DNA from 2 places in the Streptomyces sp. NPDC050145 genome. Region 1 is predicted to be linked to the other one. Evidence: riboswitches for the same ligand, from Rfam matches in the RefSeq annotation. Region 1 holds a riboswitch; the other holds the start of a gene.

The links. A riboswitch is a leader RNA that binds a small molecule or an ion and turns the genes downstream of it on or off. The one in region 1 is predicted to bind cyclic di-AMP.
Region 2: another riboswitch for cyclic di-AMP. It lies ahead of ACIBTU_RS22925 (C40 family peptidase); the one in region 1 lies ahead of ACIBTU_RS27330 (NlpC/P60 family protein).

Annotation. Positions count from the first base shown of each region.
Region 1 covers NZ_JBITJS010000014.1:149,864-153,503, reverse strand. Annotated here, with positions in the region: gene ACIBTU_RS27340 (hypothetical protein) at 198-551, shown strand; gene ACIBTU_RS27335 (tellurite resistance/C4-dicarboxylate transporter family protein) at 529-1,473, opposite strand; gene ACIBTU_RS27330 (NlpC/P60 family protein) at 1,562-2,776, opposite strand; cyclic di-AMP (ydaO/yuaA leader) riboswitch at 2,784-2,987, opposite strand; gene pcrA (DNA helicase PcrA) at 3,265-3,640, shown strand, end outside.
Region 2 covers NZ_JBITJS010000011.1:118,483-122,122, reverse strand. Annotated here, with positions in the region: gene ACIBTU_RS22935 (ATP-dependent Clp protease proteolytic subunit) at 1-612, shown strand, start outside; gene ACIBTU_RS22930 (hypothetical protein) at 620-928, shown strand; cyclic di-AMP (ydaO/yuaA leader) riboswitch at 1,351-1,477, shown strand; gene ACIBTU_RS22925 (C40 family peptidase) at 1,481-1,954, shown strand; gene ACIBTU_RS22920 (DUF6328 family protein) at 2,023-2,511, shown strand; gene ACIBTU_RS22915 (ATP-binding protein) at 2,562-3,002, opposite strand; gene ACIBTU_RS22910 (helix-turn-helix domain-containing protein) at 3,282-3,640, shown strand, end outside.

The DNA of each region.
Region 1 (3,640 bases):
GGGCGGCGGTGGGGAGCCGGTCACCTGAGGAAGGACGCTAAACCTCGGAGTAACGGCTTGGTGCCGGACTGTCCCCAACTGGCCCCTTTGTTATGGGCTGTGGCGGAGTGTGAGCGTCCGATGTTCGTGCGTGACCGGCGGGAAGGGGTGGGGGAGGGGTGGAGGGGGCCGGGCGGCGCTTGGCTAGGCTCCGCCTCATGGACGTACTCCTGCACCTCTTCGTCGGCCTGCACATCATCGGCATCGCCTCGCTGCTCGGCGGGTTCCTCACGCAGATGCCGGCGCTGAAGCAGGGCACCGCCCGCTTCAACAAGGCGATGCTGCACGGCGCCCTGACGATGCTGGTGACCGGCGTCGCCCTCGTGGGCCTCAACCAGGCCCAGGACTACAGCGTCGACAACATCAAGATCGGCGTGAAGCTCGCGGTCCTGCTCGTCATCCTCGGCATCGTCTACGTGAAGCGCGACGAGGAGAAGGCGGAGAAGCCGCTGTTCCTCACGGTCGGCGCGCTGACCGTGGCGAACATCTTCATCGCCGTTCTGTGGACCTGAGCGAGGAGAACGACGCGGACAGGGACAGGGCCGCTCCCGTCGCCGTGACGAGCCACACCGCGACCGCGACCCACACGAGCACCCGCCCCGGAGTCTCCAGCCACTGAGTCTCCACCGCGGTGGCGACCATGAGCGTCGCCACCGCCGTCATCCCCATCGGGAACACCGTCGACCAGCGCCGCACGTCGTAGTGCGGACGCGGCCGCACCACCTCCGCCACGCACAGCACGGCGTACCAGCCCAGATCGAGCGCGAGCAGCAGCCCCGCCATGAACCGCAGCACCTCGGTGTCCTGGTTGTTCCACAGGTCACCGGCCCGATCCGCGAGCACGAGCCGGGCCGCCGCGAGCGCCGAGATCGCGAGCGCGCCGCCCGCCACCCAGTGGTCCCCGGCCCCGGTCAGCACCTGCCGCAGATCGAAGCGGACGAACGCGGCCGCGTACACCACGAGCCCGAACCAGAAGAACCCCACCGCCGCGTAGCCCAGCCACGCCACGTGCGCCGACGCGCTCAGCGTCGCTCCCAGCACCGCGAGCGCCTGGGTCGCGACGCAGGTGATGAAGACGGCGCCGGGCATCTTCGGCCGCCAGTGCCGCACCACGGCGACGAACAGCACCGGCCACACCACCACCGCGATCCCCAGCAGCACCTCGGCGAACCCGAGGCTGCCGGCCAGCGCGTACCGGGTGCCGAGCACACACGTCGCGGCCACCGCCGTGAGCGCCGCGGGCGTGTCCGCCTCCCGCTCCCAGCGACCCCGGTCCCCGAACAGACGGGCGCAGAAGACGACCGCGAGCAGCCCCCACAGCGCGGAGGCCAGCACGAGGAAGACCGCCGACAGCACGTTCTGCCCGAGCAGGTGCAGGCCGATCGACACGATGCCGGTGGCCATGACGGCCGCGCCGGCGGCCGGCGGGATCATCGCCCAGGGCGAGGCGGGTGCGGGGTCGGGGGTCCCGGGCACGTCCGGGCGGTCGCGGTCCACCGCCCGAACGTAACCGTGAGCGACGTCAGGCGGGGCGCACCACGCTGTGGATCGACGCCGTGCCGTCGTAGTAGATGGACTCCTCGCGCACGTACGCGCCCGGCTTCGGGGCGTGGATCATGATCCCGTCGCCCTTGTAGATGCCGACGTGACTGATGTCGTCGTAGAAGAAGACCAGGTCACCGGGCTGGATGTCGGACAGCGGGACCGTCGTGCCGAACTCCACCTGGTCCCAGGTGGTGCGCGGCAGCGAGACCCCGGCCGCCTTCCAGGCCGCCCCGGTCAGCCCCGAGCAGTCGTACGAGTCCGGGCCCGTCGCGCCCCACACGTACGGCTTGCCCTCCTGGGCCTTGGCGAAGGCGAGGGCCTTCGCGGCCTTCGTGGCGTACGAGGTGTCCGTCGAGCCGGAGCCGCCGGTCGAGGAACCCGAACCGGTGTCCGAGCCGGAGCCCGTCGAGGAACCGGACCCGGAGGCGTCCTCCTGCTGCTGCGCCTCCTCCGCGGCCTTCCGCTTGGCCTCTTCCTCGGCCTTCTGCTTCGCGGCCAGCTCGGCGGCCTTCTTGCGGGCCGCCTCCTGCTTCTGCCGCTCGATCGCGGCGAGCCGCGCCTTCTCCTCGGCTGTCAGATCCGACAGCAGCTTCCGCGCGTCGGCGAGCTTGGTCTGGACGGTCTGCTTGGACGTCTTCAGCTCGGTCTGCGACGTGGTCAGCTGCTTGAGGCTCTCCTGCGCCTCGGTGCGCTTCTTCGCCGTCTCGCGCTGCTGCACCTGGTAGTCGTCGACCGCCTTCTTCTGGCGGGACGTCAGCCGGCTCATCAGCTGGTCCTGGGCGAAGTAGTCCTCGGGGTTCTCCGCGAGGAACATCGTCGCCGTGTCGCTCACCCCGCCCGTGCGGTACTGCGCGGCGGCGAACCGGCCCAGCTCCTCGCGGGCCGTGTTCATCTTCTCGGTGCGCTGCGCGATGTCGTCGAGGAGGTGATCGACCTGCTTCTTCTTGCCGGTGGTCCGCTCCTGCGCCGCGTTGTACTTCTGCGTGGCCACCTCGGCCTGGCGGTAGAGCGTGTCGACCTTCTTCTGCACCTCTTCGAGGCTCGGCTTCGCGGGCTGGGCCGGAGCGGCCTGGGCCGTCTGCGAGAGCAGGGCGACGGAGGTGAGGGCCGCGGTCGTGATGCCGACCGCGGAGGTCGTACGGGTGCCTCCGGTCATCCGGGAGCGGGTACGCGGCTTGCGGTGCGACGCCAAAGCAGGCGACTCCTTCCGTGGTCCGCCTACCGAGTTAGCTGTCGGGTTCGGGCCCGTGCCCATCGCTTCGGTGCGCGGTGGTGCACGTCGTACGGAAGGCTGCCCTACGGTCAACCATCCGGCGCCGCCGGACTGTTGACCGATTCACCCCAAGGTCGGTGGGTCCCCGGTTCCCTGCCTCTCGGCGTACGGGACTCGGCGGGGGCTGCCCGCTCGCCGCGTTGTTCGCGGGCGGGGGGACGGGCTGCCCGCGCAGCACCGTAGCCAACTCGTGTTGCTGCTGTGAAGGTTGATGTTCGATATGCCCGATACATTTTCGTGACCATTTTCATGATCTCTACGCCGCGGGCCCCGAACGGGCTTTGCTGTCGCGCTGGGTGACCGGGTCATCGCAAAGGGTGTCGTGAGGGGTGTCTCCGTGAATGCGAGGAGCGTCTCGGTGAAGGTGACGGCGGGCTGTCGGTGGGGCGGCCTAGACTCGGAGAGCGATGAGCAGCCTCTTTGACGACAGCTTCCTGGCCGGCCTCCAGTCCCCCGCGGAGGAGCCCCCGCCGCCGCCCGAGGACGACCCCGAGCACCACGGGGCCCCCGAGCCGCTCCCGGACGACCTGTTCGGGGGGAAGTTCGACGCGCCCGTGGACCGGGACACGCACTACCGCGACGGGGCGCCCCGCCCCGCCCTGGACCCGGCGGCCCTCCTGGACGGGCTGAACGAGAACCAGCGGGCGGCCGTGGTGCACGGCGGCTCCCCCCTGCTCATCGTCGCCGGCGCCGGCTCCGGCAAGACCCGCGTCCTCACGCACCGCATCGCGTACCTGCTCGCCCAGCGCGGCGTGCACCCCGGCCAGATCCTCGCGATCACGT
Region 2 (3,640 bases), on a different contig from region 1:
CTGCCGGAGTTCACCGAGCGCACGAGCGCGGGACAGCGCACGCTCGACCCCTACTCGAAGCTCCTGGAGGAGCGCATCGTCTTCCTCGGGACACCGATCGACGACACGTCGGCGAACGACGTGATGGCGCAGTTCATGCACCTCGAGTACCTGGCGCCCGACCGGGACATCGCCCTGTACATCAACTCCCCGGGCGGCTCGTTCAGTGCGATGACCGCGATCTACGACACGATGCAGTTCGTCAGCTGCGAGGTCGCGACGACCTGCCTGGGGCAGACCGCCTCGGTCGCGGCCGTGCTGCTCGCGGCCGGGGCTCCCGGGAAGCGGACGATGCTGCCGGGCGCCCGCGTGGTGCTCGACCAGCCGGCCCTGCCGGAGCCGGTCCAGGGGCAGCCCACCGACCTGGAGCTGCAGGCGCGGGAGATCGTGCGGATGCGCGAGCAGTTGGAGGAGATGCTCGCGCGGCACTCGTCCCGGTCCCGGGACCAGGTGCACGCGGACATCGAGCGGGACACGGTCCTCACGGCCGAACAGGCCCTGGAGCACGGCCTGGTGGACCAGGTCGTGCAGAGCCGCAAGTCGTCGGCGCAGGGCACGCCCGGACGGAGGTGACACGTCGATGTACCCACCCGAACTGCCGCCCCTGCCCTCGCTGACACGGGCCGAGTGCGAGCTCATCGACCGTTATCTGGAGGTGGTCGATCTGATCGCGCGGATCAATCCGGCGCGGGGCGACGACACCTACCGGGGGCTGCGCGCGGCGCAGGCGCTCGTGAGCCGGGCGACCGAACTGCGGGACGCGCTCGACCTGATGCACCGGAGGGGCGAGAGCCAGGTCCACGCGGCGACCCTCGCCCGCGCGCTGCGGGTCCTCGACGGCGAGAGGCGAACACAGAGGGTCACTTTGCCGCCCGAAACGGTCGGTTGAGGACCTCCGCGGTCATCGACGGCTCGATCCGGCCCGAAGCGTCTGCGGGGCGACCCAAACGAGCCAGAAGAGGTACCCCCGTTCGGCGTAGACGCCCGTACGCACTTAGGGGCCGAAGGAGTTGCGCCAGAACCGTAGGCGGACAGCGGAATCTTCGGTTCCGCCGCTGGTACGGGCATGGTCGACACCCTCGACCGAAGATCGAATGCCGCACTGTCCACCTGAACGGGCCAAGCGTGAGGAGCCTCACTTACCGCTGGTTCAACTCGGATTTCACGACACGAGTGCGTCAAGATCCCTTCCGACGACAAGCCCCCGCCACAGCGGCGGGGCGGTCCGTGCGGACGCCGAGTCCTGCCGCCGCACGGATGCCAGGTCGACAGAAGTGCATCGGCAGGAGTGGAGGACCCAGGTACGACGGGCCGCCGCCGCAGCTCAGCCGGAGTTGCGGGCGAGGGGCCCTTGGGGTGAAGCCGCGTTGTGCGGCCGGGCGTCTTCGCCAGTCCGAACCCGACAGGTCATCCTTCGCAGGCGGTTGACGAAGGGTTGCGCATGACTGCGCTCAATCGTGTTCCCTCGCTGCTCAGCCGGGCCGGAACGGCCTCGGCCCTGACCTTCGCGGTCGCCGGAGCGGGCCTGATGGTCCCCGGCGCGGCCGCCGAGGCCTCGGCGGCGACAGCCTCCACCAAGGCACTGCAGATCGCGGCTTCGAAGAAGGGAGCGCCCTACAGGTGGGGCGCCACCGGGCCGCACCGGTTCGACTGTTCCGGACTGACGCTCTACTCGTTCAAGCGCGCGGGCAAGAGCCTGCCCCGCACCGCCGCGCAGCAGTACAACAAGACCCGCCATGTCTCGGCCTCCACCCGCAAGCAGGGTGACCTGGTGTTCTTCCATTCGGGCCGCAGCGTCTACCACGTCGGCATCTACGCCGGGAAGGGACGCATCTGGCACTCCCCCAAGACCGGGGACGTCGTGCGGCTGCAGAAGATCTGGACGAAGAGCGTCTGGTACGGCCGGGTGCGCTGAGGCCCGCCGCACGGCCGCCCGGGGGGTCGTGAGGGGTTGAGAACCGCGCCGGCGGTTACCCATGCGTCATGGACGACGAGCGCAACGAGACGCCGCTGGAGCGGGCCGACCGCAACTTCGGTGAGCTGCTGCAGGAGCTGCGCGTCATGCAGACCGGGGTGCAGTTCCTGTTCGCCTTCCTGCTCACCCTCGCGTTCACGGCCCGCTTCCCGTCCCTGGACACCGTGCAGCGGGCCACGTACGTGACGACGCTGCTGCTCGCGGTCCTGGCGGCCGCCCTGCTGACCGCGCCGGCGGCCGTGCACCGCGTCCTGTTCCACCTCGGCGCGAAGCCGCAGATCGTGCGGGTGTCCTCGCGGCTCGCGGCCTGCGGCATGGCGGCGCTGGTGCTCGCCCTGAGCGCTTCGGTGCTCCTGGTGGTCGACGTGACGCTGAACCGCGCCGCGGGCATCGCGGCGGGCGTGGGCACCTTCGTCGTGTGCGCGGGCCTGTGGGCGGTCATGCCGTGGCTGCTGCGGCGAGCGCTCGTCAGGCGGCGAGCGGCTCCGCCGGCCTGACGAGAGCCCGGGGGCGGTCGAGGCCGCACCGGGGCCCGCCGGTTCGAGGATCAGTACACGGACGTCGGCGCCGCGGTCACCCAGGGCAGGGCGATCCACACCGTCTTGCCGCCCTCGGGGGTCGGGGCGACCGAGAGTCTGCCGCCGCACTCCGCGGTGAGACAGCGGATGATCACCATGCCCCGGCCGTTGTCCTGCTGGACCGCGGCGGGCAGGCGCTTGGGATAGCGCGGGTGACTGTCCGTGACGCCGATGCGCAGGTGCTCGTCCCGCTCCAGCGCGAGGTCGACGGTGAACGTGGGTGACTGTCCGCGGGTGTGCTGCACCGCGTTGGTCGCGAGCTCCGAGACGATGAGGCGGACCGTGTCGGCGGTGTCGCAGTCCACCGGCATGCCCCATTCGGTCAGCACGGTGGCGACGTAGGAGCGGGCGGCCGACACCGATGCGGCGTCGCTCGGCAGCGTGACGGATGCTTCCTGGTGATCTGCCATGGCGACGTCGTCCCTTTCCCGCCGGGGCCGCTTGTCCGGCACTCGCGGATCTCTCGCGCGCGGCCCCCGACTGCTTCGCGCCAGAGTGCCACTTGGGCCTGCTCACGGGCAGCCGATCCCCCAAGATATGCATATATCTGTCGCTCGAAGCGGTGAACTCTACGACGGTAGACCGTATTTGGGCGGCCGCACGCGCGGTGTTCTACCGTCGTGCGGGTGAGCGCAGCCGAACGGGCCGGGAGGATGCGGCCGCCGCGCCGCGAAGCCTGAGGAGTCAGCATGAAGTACGGTCCCGCGGTGCGGCGCCGCAAGCTCGGCGCCGAGTTGCGCGCGCTCCGGGTGAGCGCCGGGCTCACCAGTGGCGAGGCGGCCCGGCTCGTGGGCTGGCACCAGTCGAAAGTGAGCCGCATCGAGACGGGCCGCAGTGGCGTGAAGCCGTCGGACGTGCTGTTGCTGCTCGACGCGCTGGAGGCCAGGGATCCCCGGCTGCGCGAGCTGGTGGTCGCGCTGGCCGGCGGTGACGACGCGGGCGTCCAGCACTGGTGGCACGCCTACCGGGGGCTGCTGCCGCCCTCGTACCGGGACTTCATCAGTCTGGAGTCGCAGGCCTGTCGCATCCGCACGCTGGAGACGAGCGT